Regions from separate parts of the Corynebacterium faecale genome, predicted to be linked through region 1. Evidence: riboswitches for the same ligand, from Rfam matches in the RefSeq annotation. Region 1 holds a riboswitch; the other holds the start of a gene.
The links. Region 1 has a riboswitch for thiamine pyrophosphate ahead of CFAEC_RS08705 (thiamine phosphate synthase). Riboswitches for the same ligand answer to the same signal wherever they lie in the genome.
Positions count from the first base shown of each region.

Region 1 (7,390 bases):
ACGAAGGGAACACCGTCCCCTTCATCTCCCGTTACCGCAAGGAAGTCACCGGCGGTCTGGATGACACCCAGCTGCGACAGCTGGAGGAGCGCCTGACCTATCTCCGTGAATTGGAAGACCGTAAGCAGGCAATTCTGACTGCAATCGAGGAGCAGGGCCAGCTCACCGAGGACCTGCGGGCACTGATCCTCGGGTGTGAGACCAAGGCCCGCCTGGAGGATCTCTACCTGCCGTTCAAGAAACGACGCAGGACCAAGGCGGATATCGCACGGGAGGCCGGTCTGGAAGAGTTGGTGGATAAGCTCATCCACGCCCCGGCAACCGATGCATCTGATGCGGCCAGTTCCTTCATCACCGAAGGTTTCGAGGACACCAAAAAGGTCCTGGAGGGGGCCCGAGCCATCCTCATTGACCGCTTCGCCCTGGACGCTGACCTCGTGGGTGGGGTGCGTGAACAGATGTACAAACGTGGCTCCATGACCGCTTCCGTGGTGGCAGGAAAAGAAACTGAAGGGTCCAAGTTCAAGGACTACTTCGAATTCAATGAATCCTTTGAGTCCCTGCCCTCACACCGCATCCTGGCGCTGCTCCGCGGTGAGAACGAGGGAGTGCTCCAACTGAACCTGGATGCAGGGGAGGACACCCTGTACGAGGGCATGATTACGGACCGTTTTGATCTGGACACCTCCCGCTCCAGCTGGCTGGCTGAAGCAGTGCGCTGGGGTTGGCGCACCAAGCTCTACGTGTCCTCCAGCCTGGATGTACGCATGCGCCTGAAGGAAAAAGCCGAGGCCGGGGCACTGGATATCTTCGCCACCAACCTCCGTGATGTGCTGTTGGCGGCCCCCGCAGGTCAGCGCGCCACCATCGGTCTGGACCCGGGTTTCCGCAATGGTGTGAAGGTGGCTGTGGTGGACTCCACCGGTAAGGCACTGGATACCACGATCGTCTACCCGCATCAGCCACAGAACCGGTGGACCGATGCGGTGCAGGAACTGGCGGGCCTCTGCGCCACCCACGGAGTGGAGTTGATGGCGGTGGGCAATGGCACCGCCTCCCGTGAGACCGAGAAGCTCGCTAGTGAGGTTGCTGACCTGATCAAACAGGCCGGCGGTACCCGCCCCACCCCGGTGGTGGTCTCTGAGTCGGGTGCCTCGGTGTATTCCGCCTCCGGGATTGCAGCCGATGAGTTCCCCGACATGGATGTGTCCCTGCGCGGTGCAGTCTCGATTGCCCGGCGCCTGCAGGATCCTCTGGCTGAGCTGGTCAAGATCGAACCCAAAGCCATCGGCGTGGGGCAGTACCAGCATGATGTGAACCAACATGCTTTGGCCAAAACCCTCGACGCCGTGGTCGAGGATGCCGTGAACGCAGTCGGCGTCAACCTCAACACCGCCTCCGCACCACTGCTCACCCGGGTGGCCGGTGTCAGTTCCACCCTGGCGAATAACATCGTGGCCTACCGCGATGACAACGGGGGTTTCACCTCCCGCAAGGAATTGAACAAGGTGCCGCGCCTGGGACCGAAGGCCTTTGAACAGTGCGCCGGCTTCCTGCGTATCAATGGGAGTAAAGACCCACTGGACGCCTCCGCGGTGCACCCCGAGGCCTACCCGGTGGTGCGTCGCATCGTAGAGGCCACCGGAGTGGGGATGGACAACCTCATCGGCAATTCAGCCCTGCTGGCCACACTGCGCCCAGCTGATTTCGCCGATGAGAAATTCGGCATCCCGACCGTGACCGATATCATCGCGGAGCTGGATAAACCAGGCCGTGACCCGCGCCCGGAGTTCAAGACCGCCACCTTCAAGGAAGGCGTGGAGAAACTCTCCGACTTAAACCCCGGCATGATCCTCGAGGGAACCGTGACCAACGTGGCAGCCTTCGGGGCCTTCGTGGACGTGGGAGTCCACCAGGACGGACTTGTCCATGTCTCCGCGATGAGTGACAAGTTCATCTCCGACCCGCATGAAGTGGTCCGCTCGGGCCAGGTGGTGAAGGTCAAGGTCATGGACGTGGATGTGGACCGCAAACGCATCGGTCTGTCACTGCGCCTGACCGATGAACCCGGCGCGCCCGCACCGAAGCGCAAGAACCAGAATTCAGGCCAGCGCCGTGACAAACAGACTGACAACCGTTCCGCCGGCAGGGCGGGGGACCGTGGCGGGCAGGGGCAGCGTCGACAAGCACAGCCAACGCCTGCGGGTGGCGCGATGGCCGACGCACTCAAACGCGCCGGGCTTGGGCGTTAAACCAACCCGTTGATGCCACCGGGCAGGTTGAGCAGCTCATGATCCAGGTCCGAGTACTGGTCACAGAAGGTTGCGCTGCGCACACCGGAGGCGCAGTGCACCACAACGCGCCGGGCATCCCCGAGTGCCTGCTCAACCGTTTCCCGGCCAGAGATCGCCGAGAGCGGCAACCGCACCGGTGTCAGCTCAGCCAGTGAATCATTGAGCAGATACTCATGGGGCTCACGGATATCCAGCAGGACTGCCGCGCCGGAGCGGACCTCATCCAGCAGCTCTGTTGGAGTCGGCCCGAGGGCACACACCGCATCGGCATAGGTCGCCTGTAGTTCCGTCACCCGGGGGCGCGCCGGGTCAGCGGTCACGGTGAAGCTGCGGGTGGTGGCGGTCAGGGCATCGTAGCTGAGCATCCGTCCCGGTTGGGTGGGTAAACCAGCGAGGAACTTGATGGTCTCGGTGGCCATGAGCGCGCCGATGATGGCGGTGGTGGCACCGAGCACCCCGGCGGTGGCGCAGTCGGGGATGGAATCACCGGTGGGTTGGGCGGGGAAGAGATCACGCAGCCCCACACCATCGGTGAAGAGACAGATATCACCGCGGAAGCGCAGCACCGTGCCCCAGACCAGGGGAGTGCCGGTGATCTCTGCGGCATCCGCCACGAGGTATTTGGTGGTGAAGGAATCAGAGCCATCGAGGACCAGATCAACCTCACCGAGCAGCTCCACCGCGTTTTCCACGGTCAGCCGCTTCTGCAATGGGGTGACCGTGATGTCGGGTTGAAGTTCGTGCAGACGCTGCGCCACCACCTCCACCTTGGGCCGGCCCACATCGGAGGCACCGAAGAGGATCTGGCGGTGGATGTTGGTGATGTCCACGGTGTCATCATCAATGACGGTGATGTGCCCGACCCCGGCAGATGCCAGTGATTGCATGGCGGGACAACCCAGGCCACCGCCGCCGATGACCAGCACGTGGGCATTGTGCAGGCGTTCTTGCTGCCAGGTTCCCCAACCAGGCAGGGCGAGTTGGCGGGCGGTGCGGCGCAGTTCGGTATCCGGAAGTGTCATCTACAGCACCTGATCCGACCAGGACACCAGTCCATCAAAACTAGAGGAGGCCACGGCATGGTCGCGTTTGGGGATGCGCCCGGCTGTGCGGGCGAGGTGTCCGGCATCCACGGCTAACCGCATCGCGCGGGCCATGGTCACCGGGTCCTGACAACGGTTGACCGCAGACGCCAGCAACACGCCATCGCATCCGAGCTCCATCGCGAGTGCCGCATCGGAGGCGGTACCCACGCCGGCATCCAGGAGCACCGGCACGGTCGCGCGCGAACAGATCAATTCAATATTGTGCGGGTTGAGGATGCCCAGGCCGGTGCCGATGGGGGAGCCCAGGGGCATGACCGCGGCACATCCGACATCCTCCAGGCGCTTGGCCACCACGGGATCATCGGAGGTATAGGCCAGGACAATAAACCCTTCGGCGACCAGTAGTTCGCAGGCGTCGATGAGTTCAACCACATCGGGGAGCAGGGTGTGCTCATCGGCGATGACCTCAACCTTGACCCAGTTGGTGCCCAATGCTTCACGGGCAAGTTTCGCGGTGATGACAGCATCGCGGGCGGTGCGGCACCCGGCGGTGTTGGGTAGCGGTGCGATGTTGAGACGCCGCAGCATCTCGAAGACGGATTCACCACCATCCCCGGCGGTGGCGGCGTGACGGCGCATGGCCACCGTGGTCAGTTCCGTCCCGGAGGCAACAAGGGAATCTTCCAGCATGGCCATCGAAGTGGCACCACCGGTGCCCATGATCAGGCGGGAGTCAAAGGTGCGGTCGGCGATGGTGAGCATCTGTTCAGCCTCCCTGGACGGCGGTGAGAATATCGATGGTGAGGCCGCTTTCGAGGTCGCGGTTCCACTGGGAACGGGGCACCACGTCACCGTCGACGGCCACGGCCACGCCGGCCTCGGGAAGCCTGCCGAGGGTCTCCTCGACCAGGCCCTCCAGCGTGGTGGCATCGGTGGTCACGGACTGGTTGTTCACGGTCAGGTTCATGATGAAACTCCTTGCTTTGAAACAGGTTTATGGTGTCGGTGCGGGTGGCAGGCGCGCAGGTCAATGCCTGGATCGCGGCCCTCCACCAGCGCCAGGGTGGCATCTGCGGCCAGCGCCGTCAGTAGGATCCCGTGGCGGAAATAGCCGGTGGAGATGATCAGCTGCTCATCCACCCTTCCCAAGTAGGGGAGATCATCCGGGGTGCCCGGGCGGGCCCCGGTGGTGGCCTCTAGGAAATCGCACTCCTCAATGCCGGGCACCAGGCGGATGGCATCACGCAGCAGATCATGCACGGCGCTGGCACGCGGGATGGGACGGTTATCCTCCCGCGAGGTGGCACCGATGGCGAGTGTGTTATCAGTGCGTGGGATGAGATAGACAGGCCGATCCTCCACGAAGCCGCGCACCACGCGGGTGAGCAGGGGCTGCAGATGATCAGGAACACCCAGGCGCAGGATATCGCCGTAAACCGGGCGCAAGTGGAGTCCGGGATACAGCTCGCCGGCACCCAGACCATTGGCCAGTACCACCTGTTCATCATCGGGCAGCGCGGTGGCGCGTTCCCGCACTACGGTGACGCCGAGGTTGTGCAGCGCATCCAGCAGTGCTGTGGCGAACATCCGCGGATTAACCTGGTGATCTCCCGGGATCAGCACGGCTCCAGCCAACTGGGGACTCAGCGCCGGTTCCAGTGCGCGTGCCTGACGCACCGGCAGGCGCTCAACCGCCATACCGTGGGTGGCCTGGTAGTCCGCCAACTCCGATAGATGCGCTGAATCCGCCCGGTCCGCGGCCACCACCATGGTGCCCTCCCTCCGGTACCCGGTGGGCAGGTCCGTGTGCTTTGCGACGACCTCCAGCAGCCCCGGATACAACTCCGCCGAGCGCACCATCAGCGGAAACAGATCCTCCTGCCGGTAGACCACCTCAGCCACAGGTGCGAGCATGCCACCGGCGTGATGGGTGGCCCCGGATGCGGGGGAGGGATCCATCAAGGTGACGGTGTGCCCGGCATCCGCCAGACGCAGGGCTGACGCCAGACCAATGAGCCCTCCGCCGATAACAGTGACGCTGCTCATCGGCTTCCCGCCTCGAATCCGGTGAGTAGGCGCCTAGCATAGGCAGTGGGATCATCAGCATCCATGAGTCCACGGACAACGGCCAGACCGGCGACTCCGGTGGCAGCGAGGGACTGGGCATCATCGGCGGTGACATCGCCGATGGCCACCACCGGTACCCGTGACAGCCTCACCAGTTCGCGGTAACCCTCGATGCCAAGGGGCGTGCGGCCGGAATCCTTGGTGGGGGTGGGGCGGAAAGGTCCGGCACCGATGTAGTCGATCGCATCGGCGAACTCATTGGCCTGCTCCACCAGCTCGCGGGTGCCGGTGGTGAGGCCGATGAGGGCATCCTCGCCGAGCAGCGCACGGATATCGCGGACATGCAGGTCATCCTGCCCGACGTGCACCCCGTGGACCGGGAGTCCGCGGCGGCGCAGGGCCAGGGCGATGTCCACGCGGTCGTCGACAAGCACATGGGCGGTATCGCCCACCGCACGGGCGACGGCTTCGGTCAGCGCATGGAGATCGCGCGCGGAGATGGGTTTGCTGCGCACCTGCACCATCCGGGCTCCACCGGCAACAGCCTTGCGGGCCACGTCCACGACATGCTCCGTGGATCCGTGGCCGGTGATGAGATAACACTGCAGATCAGGGATGGGTCGCATGGGACCAGCCTCTCTTCCTTCGCTGGTGCTAACCAGACAGGTTCATACGGTTCTCGCGCGGAACTGCAGCGCGATCTCAGCCTGATACCTCAGGCACCCGTGGGGGTTTGGCCCTTCAGTGTAGATGATCCGATGGTGGCGGAGGGGATTTGGCATTGCCCTGAGAACATGAAAGAATATCCAGGTTGACTGTGCATATCGCTCTGCCTCATTTGAGGTTGCGGTACGTGGCAGCGGCGCAAAACTGAAACGGATACGAACCGGCCGAGCGCCCCACATCAGGGGAAGTGCCGCCAGGCTCCTCTTTCCCTTGACTGTCAAAGGACATTTTCATGAACATTCTGGATAAGGTCGACTCCGCATACCTGCGCGACGACGTTCCTGCTTTCCGCCCCGGTGACACCCTCGACGTTCACGTCAAGGTCATCGAAGGCACCACCACCCGTACCCAGCTCTTCAAGGGTGTTGTCATCCGCCGTCAGGGCAGTGGTATCCGTGAGACCTTCACCGTGCGTAAGGTTTCCTTCGGTATCGGTGTCGAGCGTACCTTCCCGGTTCACTCCCCGAACCTGGAGTCCATCGAGGTCATCCGTCGTGGCGATGTTCGTCGCGCCAAGCTGTACTACCTGCGCGAACTGCGCGGTAAGGCTGCCCGCATCAAGGAGAAGCGCTAATCAATAGCGTGAGGTCACTGAATTAAACCCCATTGACCAGCCCCCGGTTCATCACCCAGCGTGAGAACCGGGGGTTTTTTCCTGCTCCATCCCGCCAAATAGGAATATGCCTAAGAATGCCCCCTCGTCTGAACACATCAGGTGGGGGGATCAGCGCGGCGAACTGGTCCCAGAGGGAGGGGCGATGATGGATGATGGAACGGCTACGCTCGAGTGCTCCTGAGACATGTACGTTTTCCTGGTCGAATCCGTATGTGCCAGGCCTCGTGCCTGCTCTTATCCACACCACCCCGTAACCCCAAAGGTTAAACGACAAGCTTAGAGAAGTCTCGCATGAAGGGGGATCCCAGGCTGTGTCTTTAGGTGTTATTTGGCGTCTGCCAGACCTTCCTGTTCCTCTTCGACCGGGAGAGTGACGGTGCTTCCGTCGGCTCGCTTAACGGTGAGCTCGAGGCTGCCGCCGAGAGCCTCAACATACTTCTGGATGGTGGACACTCGGGCTGAGGTGAGGTGACCGTGCTCCATCTGGGAAATCCGGTTCTGTCCTACCCCGATCTTTTTCGCCAGGGACTCTTGGGTGAGACCAGAATCCTCGCGGAGGGTGCGGAGGCGATAGGCCCTGGCGTCGGCGTACATGCCGGCCTTGATCCGATCGATGTTTTCGCGATTGCCGGGGCGGCGTC
Region 1 covers NZ_CP047204.1:1,901,469-1,908,858, reverse strand. The annotation lists gene CFAEC_RS08730 (Tex family protein) at 1-2,252, shown strand, start outside; gene CFAEC_RS08725 (ThiF family adenylyltransferase) at 2,249-3,316, opposite strand; gene CFAEC_RS08720 (thiazole synthase) at 3,317-4,102, opposite strand; gene thiS (sulfur carrier protein ThiS) at 4,107-4,307, opposite strand; gene thiO (glycine oxidase ThiO) at 4,304-5,386, opposite strand; gene CFAEC_RS08705 (thiamine phosphate synthase) at 5,383-6,033, opposite strand; TPP riboswitch at 6,031-6,144, opposite strand; gene rplS (50S ribosomal protein L19) at 6,366-6,707, shown strand; gene CFAEC_RS08695 (helix-turn-helix domain-containing protein) at 7,074-7,390, opposite strand, start outside.

Region 2 (7,390 bases), 870 kb from region 1:
ATGGTCCGTCCGCCGGCGTTGTGGAAGGCGGTGAGTTTGTCGCGGAGGATCTCGAACACCTCTGCGCGGTTGATGGTGATATCGGGTGCGTATTCCGCGCCGGGAACCACAGACAGCAACGATGCGTGCACCTCTGTGTAGCCGAGCTGATCTGCCGGAACAGGTCCGAGGACTGTGTTGACCACAAGAGTGTTGTCAGGCATGGCACTACCTTTCTTCATTGGATCGGGCTGGATGGGGACTTGCCCGGAGAGCCTGTCATTGTGTGGCAGTTGACGTTGAAGAAACAGTGGGCCAGGAAGCGCTACCTCTGCCGTAGGGGCCGCAGCACACTGTCTTAAGGAATGTGACCTCTCTAACTCGTTTCCCCTACTTTTGCATGTTGTTATACCAAAGTCAACCGATTTGGTGTCCCACCTCACTCGGATAACAAAAACCCTGCTCAGGGGGAGATCCTGGGCAGGGTTCTGGGGGGAGTGGCGTGACTACCCCGCGGTTAACTCGCGGTGATGAAGTGGTATTTGAACTCATCGGAGCGGTGCATGGCCAGACGGTAACCCGCTGGAGCACCACCCGTGGTGATGAAAATCGTCTCGATTGCCAGCAGTGGGCTACCCACCGCCACCCCGAGGTGATCAGCGGTCTCTTCGGTGGCTGCGGTGGCCCAGGCTTCGTTGTCGGACTGGGTGAGCGTGATTCCGAATTGCCGCTCGAGGAGTTCAAACGCGGACGAACCGGCCTCCAGATCCTCCCGGCTGGGATTAAACTCCGCCGGCACCCGCAGGAAGATCCGTGAATGTGCCACGGGGGTGTCCTCCACCCAGATGAGACGGACGAAGTGCAGGAGTTGTTCATCGCCGTCAAGACTGAGCCGCACCTGGACGGGTTCCGGTGGGATCACCCGGCTGATCGCGGACACGGCCGTGGAGGTTTTCAGTCCCTGCTCCGTGAGGTGCTGATAGAGGGCACCGGGCCGGACGTTAGCGGCTCGGTCGATCCGGCGACCCGGCACCGGGAACGTGCCCTTGCCCTGTTTGCGGTAGACGTATCCCTCATCCGCCAACTCACGTAGTGCCTGTCGGATGGGTGCGCGACTGACCCCGAAACGGTCCAATAGCTGCGCCTCGGTCATGGGAGTGCTGGCATCCACCACGCCGCCGGAGATCTCTGCACGCAGAATCTCCTTGATCTGCCGGTAGAGGGGAACCCCGGTGGTGGGGTCCAGCTCACTCTGGGCTGTAGTCATGTGGCGGCCTCCCGCGGTTGTCGTTTGTTATGCCAATCCTGCATGGCGGTACCACTGTAGTCAATTTCTTATTATGACGTGGGTCATACTCGCGATGATGGCACTCATAAATTTTCTTCCCCTTCCGGGTTCGGGAAAGTTCATGGCAGCAACTATTTCCGCCTATGTGACATTCCACGGATGCACCTCTGAAGTGCTCAAACACTGTCAGGAGGTCTTCGGCGGGGAAGGGACCATGAAATTTGGGGAGGCACCAAGGGGTGGGGCCTATGGTCAGGTCTTCGACAGATTCGGCGTGATGCGGAGCTTCACCCCGGCCGCAGAAACGGGTGTTCGGCAGGGGGGCGTTCTACTTGTCTGTCAGGACACCGGTGTGTGCACCACCGTGTTCGAGGTTCCGCGCTTGCGCAGGGTGGTGGACGTGGAGAAGATCAGTGCTCCCAGCAGGCCCACCGCGGCGAAGGCGAAGAAGCCCCAGGGGTAGGCGATGCCCATGCCGACCAGGATGCCGCCGAGCAGCGGGCCGGAGATGGCACCCAGACGACCGATACCTGCGGAGAAGCCCATCGCGGTGGCGCGGATCTGGGAGGGGTGGTTCTCCCCGGTGAAGGCGTAGATGAGCACCTGGGAACTGAAGACGAACACGCCGGTCATGAAGACCACCACGTACAGGCCCAGCAGGGGCATGCGGACAGCCAGCAGCGCCAGGAATACCGCGGAGATGACAAACCAGAGCAGGGCGGTCTTGCGTGGGGTGTGGGCGTCTGCGACCCTGCCCGCGATGAGCAGGCCGACCACGGCGCCGATGTTGAGCACCATCAGGAAGCCGAGGGAATTACCCATGTCGTAATCAGCCTGGCGCATGATCTGAGGGAGCCAGGTGTTGAGTCCGTAAACCAGGAGCAGGCCCATGAAGGAGGTGCCCCAGATGGCCAGGGTGTTCCGGCGGAAACTCGGCTTGAACAGTGCGGACAGGGAGGCGGATTCGCTGATCTCCTGTTCGTGTTCACGGTCAAGATCATCATCCAGTGTCAGGCCATACGCGGTGGCGATCTCCGATGCCTTCTCCACTTCTCCTCTGGCCATCAGGTACTGGGGTGATTCCGGGAGGAAGAAGTAGAGCAACGGCAGCAGGATCAGACCGGGAACTGCACCGGTGATGAACATGGAGTGCCAGCCCAGGGGTTCGATGAGCAGGATGCCCAGGAAGGCGGTGGCCACGGCGCCCACGTGGTAACCGGTCATCAAGGTCGTGGAGGCGGATCCAGCCTTGGTGCCGGGGCGGAACTCAGTAACCATGGCGATCGCCGTGGGCAGGGCTCCACCCAGACCCACACCGGCGATGAAACGCCACAAGGTGAACAGGGTGATGTCAGAGGTGAAGGCCAGCAGCAGGGTGAAGATGGAGAAGACCGCCACGGAGAAGATCATCACGCGTCGACGCCCCAGCTTGTCTGTGAGGAAGCCGATGGTGAGCGCGCCGATCATCATGCCCACCAGTCCGAGGGTGGAGATCTGGGTGGCGCGGGCGGCATCAAGATCCCAGGAGGGGTCCTGGAGCATGGCCGGGATCGTGGCGCCGAGGACAACAAGGTCAAAACCATCAAGGACGATGGCGAACCAGAGTAATCCGAGTACCACACTGACATTCCTTGTGGAACGGGGTGTGGTGGTTACGGGGGAGGTGCTTATCACGGAAGGTGGCTCCGGATTCCTGTGAGTGGGTGGTTAGTTATCAGTAGTCGAATCGGGGCAGATCGCGCCCGACATACTGTTCAGCCAGGTAACGCTGGCCAGCTTCGGAGTCCAGAACGGAACGGAGCTCGGCGAAGCGGCGCTGGGTGGCGAAGTGGTCCTCGCCGGGAACCGCGTGGAGCATCGAGCTCATCCAGAAGGAGAAGTGCTGCGCCTTCCAGATGCGCGGGACAGCGAGCTTGCTGTAGTCATCGAGCAGACCGGTGTCATTACGCTTGATGGCACGGGTCAGGCCCGGTGCGAGCACGGACACATCGGCCACCGCCAGGTTGAGCCCCTTGGCCCCGGTGGGCGGGACGGTGTGCGCGGCATCGCCGGCCAGGAACAGTCGACCCTTCTGCATGGGTTCGGTCACCGCGGAGCGGAAACGCAGCACGGCCTTGTCAAAGATCTTTCCCTCTGAGACGGTGATGCCGGGGGAGTCAGCGCGCAGGTGCAGCTGCTCCCAGATGCGGTCATCCGGCCACATGTCGGGAGTGTCTTCCGGATCGCACTGCAGGTAGTAACGCTGCACAGTGTCGGTGCGGGTGGAGATCAGCGCGAAACCCTCGGGGTGGGTGGCGTAGATGAGTTCCTTCTGGGTCTTCGGAGCCTCCACGAGGATGCCGAACCATGCATACGGGTATTCATGGCGGGCGCGGATGCCACCATCAGCGGTGACCAGTGAGCGGGAGGGGGAACTGGAACCATCGGCGGCGACCACATAATCAGCGCTCAGCTGGTGGGTGGTGCCGTCTGCATCGGTGTAGGTGATGGTCGCCGGGCCATCGCCCTGGTAGTTCTCCACGGAATCCACGGTGGTTTCAAAGAGCAGTTCCCCTCCGTCGGAGATGCGCTTGGCAATGAAGTCCTTGAGGTACTCATGCTGCGGGTAGATGGCCACCTTGTGGCCGGTCAGTTCCGTCAGGGGGATGCGGATGTTCTCACCGTTGATGGCGATGTCGATGGCCTCGTCATGGTCAGCTTCGCGTTCCATGCGTTCGCCCACGCCGGTTTCCCGCATGAGATTCAAGGTGCCCTGCTCCAGAATTCCTGCCCGCACCGTCTCCTCCACAGCCTGGCGGGTGCGGCTTTCAAACACCACCGATTCAATACCCTGCAGGTGCAGCAGATGGGCGAGGGTGAGACCGGCCGGTCCAGCACCGATGATGGCTACTGGGACGTGATTCATGGAGGCTCCATTCTTTAAGGCATTAAGTGATCTGCGCCTCAACATACGAGTGGTGGGCGCAGTGAAGCAAGGCGTTCATCTGGCGAACAACTGTCATAGTCTATGGCACGCGCCACATCCTGCGTTATCTCACGCCACGGCATCCAGGCAAGGGTGTACCCAGGGGTGTGGTTAAGGGATTTGGGGGATGGTTCCGGTCACTGTGCTCTGACTACCACAAACCGACATTGGACAACCCCACCCATCGGTGCGCTAGCATGAATTCCTCGGTACGTGGTGTACCTGAGTACATACATCGAATTGCACGGGTGTCCGGTGAAAATCCGGGCTGAGAGGTGGCGCAGCCACAACCGTTGAACCTGATCCGGGTAATGCCGGCGATAGGGAGGAAACATGACTGATACACGTCTGCCTTCAACCAGGGAGGCACAGAAGAAGAACACCAGACACACCTGGCGTGTCATTGACATCGTCATCGCAGCAGTCCTCGGCGTGGCCTGCGGACTGATCTTCGTGGTGTGGAACTCGGTGGGCTACGCATGGTTCACCGCCTTCGATGCCCTGACCCCCGGACTTGGCGGGCTGGCAGCCGGCGTCTGGTTACTGGGCGGTGTCCTCGGTGGTCTGGTCATCCGCAAGCCGGGAGCAGCACTGTTCGTCGAGGTCATCGCAGCGTCCGTCTCCGCGGCGCTGGCCTCACAGTGGGGCATTGAGACCTTATACTCCGGCATTGCCCAGGGGCTCGGGGCGGAACTGATCTTCGCACTGTTCCTCTACCGCCGTTTCACCCTCCCGGTGGCGATCCTCGCGGGCATGGGGGCCGGCGTCGGCGCCTATCTCCTGGAGGCCGTCCTCAGCGCCTACTTCGCCATGTCCCTGGCCTTCAACATCATCTACTTCTCCTGCCTGATGATCTCCGGCGCGCTGCTCGCCGGTCTCGTGGGTTTCCTCCTGGTGCGTGCGCTCGCCCGCACCGGCGCACTGGATCGTTTCGCCGCCGGCCGCGAGCTGCGCAGGGAGGTTTAAACCCATCGTGACCACCACCATCGGTACCCGCGTGACGGTCAGGGACTTCGGTTACCGCCACGCATCCCGGAAGAAACCCGCTTTCCAGGGCATCAACATGACCATCGAACCGGGGGAGCGGATTCTGCTCACCGGCGATTCCGGTTCAGGTAAATCCACCCTGCTCGCAGCCCTGGCCGGCGTGCTCGGTGATGACACCGAGGGCGAGACCTACGGTTCCCTGCTTATCGACGCCGCCGCCGTCGGCCTGGTGCTGCAGGATCCGGACTCCCAGGTCATAGCCTCCCGCATCGGCGACGATGTCGCCTTCGGCTGCGAGAACCTCAAGGTTCCGCGGGAACAGATCTGGCCGCGGGTGGAACGGGCCCTGGACATGGTGGGTCTGACCCTGCCACTGGATCATCCCACCCGGCACCTCTCCGGCGGACAGAAGCAGCGCCTCGCGCTTGCCGGAGTCATCGCCATGGGGGCCAACCTCATCCTGCTTGATGAACCCACCGCCAACCTGGATCCGCTGGGTCAGCGGGAGGTGGTCGAGGCCGTCGACCGCGTGGTCGCTGAAACCGGTGCCACTCTCATCGTGGTGGAGCACCGCCACCAGCTCTGGTCCGGAACCGTCGACCGCATCCTCCGGCTCGACAATCAGGGCGTTCAGGAGATCACGGCGGGGGAACTCACACGGGTTGCAGATCTACCATCCCGCAGGGACCCTGCCGCCGCCTCCGTGATGTCAGCTGAGAACCTGCTCACCCGCTGGGGCCCGGCGCGTTCCTTTGAAATCCCCGAAGCAGCCTCCACGGTGATCACCGGTGCCAACGGCTCGGGCAAGACCACCCTGGCCCTGACCATCGGAGGTCTCATTCCACCGAAGGATGGGCAGTTGCACCTCTCGGACAGTCTCCGTCAGGGGGTGTCCAGGCAACCGCACCAGTGGCGTTCCGCGGATCTCGCCCGGCGCATCGGCACCGTCTTCCAGGATCCGGAGCATCAGTTCGTGGCCCGCACCGTCCGGGATGAGATCGAGGTCGGACCGAAGATCATGTCCGGTAAACGCAAGGGCACCGTGGATCCGGTGAGCGCCAGCCGCATTGAGGAACTGCTTGACCGGTTGCGCCTTCGCCATCTGGAGCATGCCAACCCTTTCACGCTCTCCGGTGGGGAGAAGCGCCGGCTGTCGGTGGCTACCGCACTGGTGGCGGCCCCGAAGCTGCTCATCCTGGATGAACCCACCTTCGGCCAGGATCCGGTGACGTTCCGGGAACTGGTGTGGATGCTGCGCGAACTCACGGATGCCGGAACCACGATCGTCTCGGTGACCCACGATCCGGATTTCATCGCGGCCCTGGGGGATCACCATCTGGAGGTGAGTGCGCGGTGAATGTGATTGAAGGTATCAACCCGGTCACCCGCATCGCCGCCGTGATAGCGTTGACCACCCCGCTGCTGATCAGCGTGGATGTGGTATCCGCAGCCATTGCGCTTGCCGCCACCATCCTGCTGGCACCCCTTGCCGGGGTCAGTTGGAGGCAGTTGTTCAAACGCGGTTGGCCGCTGTTTCTCATCGCACCGATCGCCGCGTTGTCCATGGCGCTCTACGGACGCCCGGAGGGCAGGGAGTACTTCAGTTTCCTGCTCGCCCACGTCACCGACAACTCCCTGTCCCTGGCATTGGCGATCGGTGTGCGTGTGCTCGCCGTCGGGTTGCCGGTGGTGGTGCTCATCTCCCGGGTGGACCCCACCGACCTTGGTGATGGACTGGCACAGATCGCACGCCTGCCGGAACGGTTCGTCATCGGCGCCGTCGCCGGTGGTCGGTTGGTGTCGCTGTTCCGCGATGACTGGCAGTCCATGGACCGCTCCCGTCGTGCCCGCGGTATCGCGGATCAGGGGCGGATCCGTCACTTCTTCACCATGGCCTTCGGGTTATTGGTGTTGTCGCTGCGCCGCGGTTCCAAACTGGCCACCGCCATGGAGGCGCGTGGTTTCGGTCGCCACCGGGGGAGGACCTGGGCCCGTTCCTCCACCGTCGGGCTTATCGACGCCGCCGTCATCCTCGTGTGCCTGGCCATCTCCGTCACCGCCATCGTGGTGTCGATCCAGACCGGTTACTTCAGGTTCCTGGGTACATGATCATCATTTTGATCGACGGGCAGTCCGGTTCCGGCAAAACCACCCTGGCGCGTGAACTCGCC
Region 2 covers NZ_CP047204.1:1,026,806-1,034,195, forward strand. The annotation lists gene CFAEC_RS04805 (phosphotriesterase family protein) at 1-203, opposite strand, end outside; gene CFAEC_RS04810 (GntR family transcriptional regulator) at 497-1,246, opposite strand; gene CFAEC_RS04815 (MFS transporter) at 1,607-2,887, opposite strand; gene CFAEC_RS04820 (4-hydroxybenzoate 3-monooxygenase) at 2,982-4,172, opposite strand; TPP riboswitch at 4,467-4,576, shown strand; gene CFAEC_RS04825 (ECF transporter S component) at 4,566-5,198, shown strand; gene CFAEC_RS04830 (ABC transporter ATP-binding protein) at 5,206-6,576, shown strand; gene CFAEC_RS04835 (energy-coupling factor transporter transmembrane component T family protein) at 6,573-7,328, shown strand; gene CFAEC_RS04840 (nucleoside/nucleotide kinase family protein) at 7,325-7,390, shown strand, end outside.
Region 2: linked by a shared signal. The riboswitch ahead of CFAEC_RS04825 (ECF transporter S component) and the one ahead of CFAEC_RS08705 (thiamine phosphate synthase) in region 1 are both predicted to bind thiamine pyrophosphate.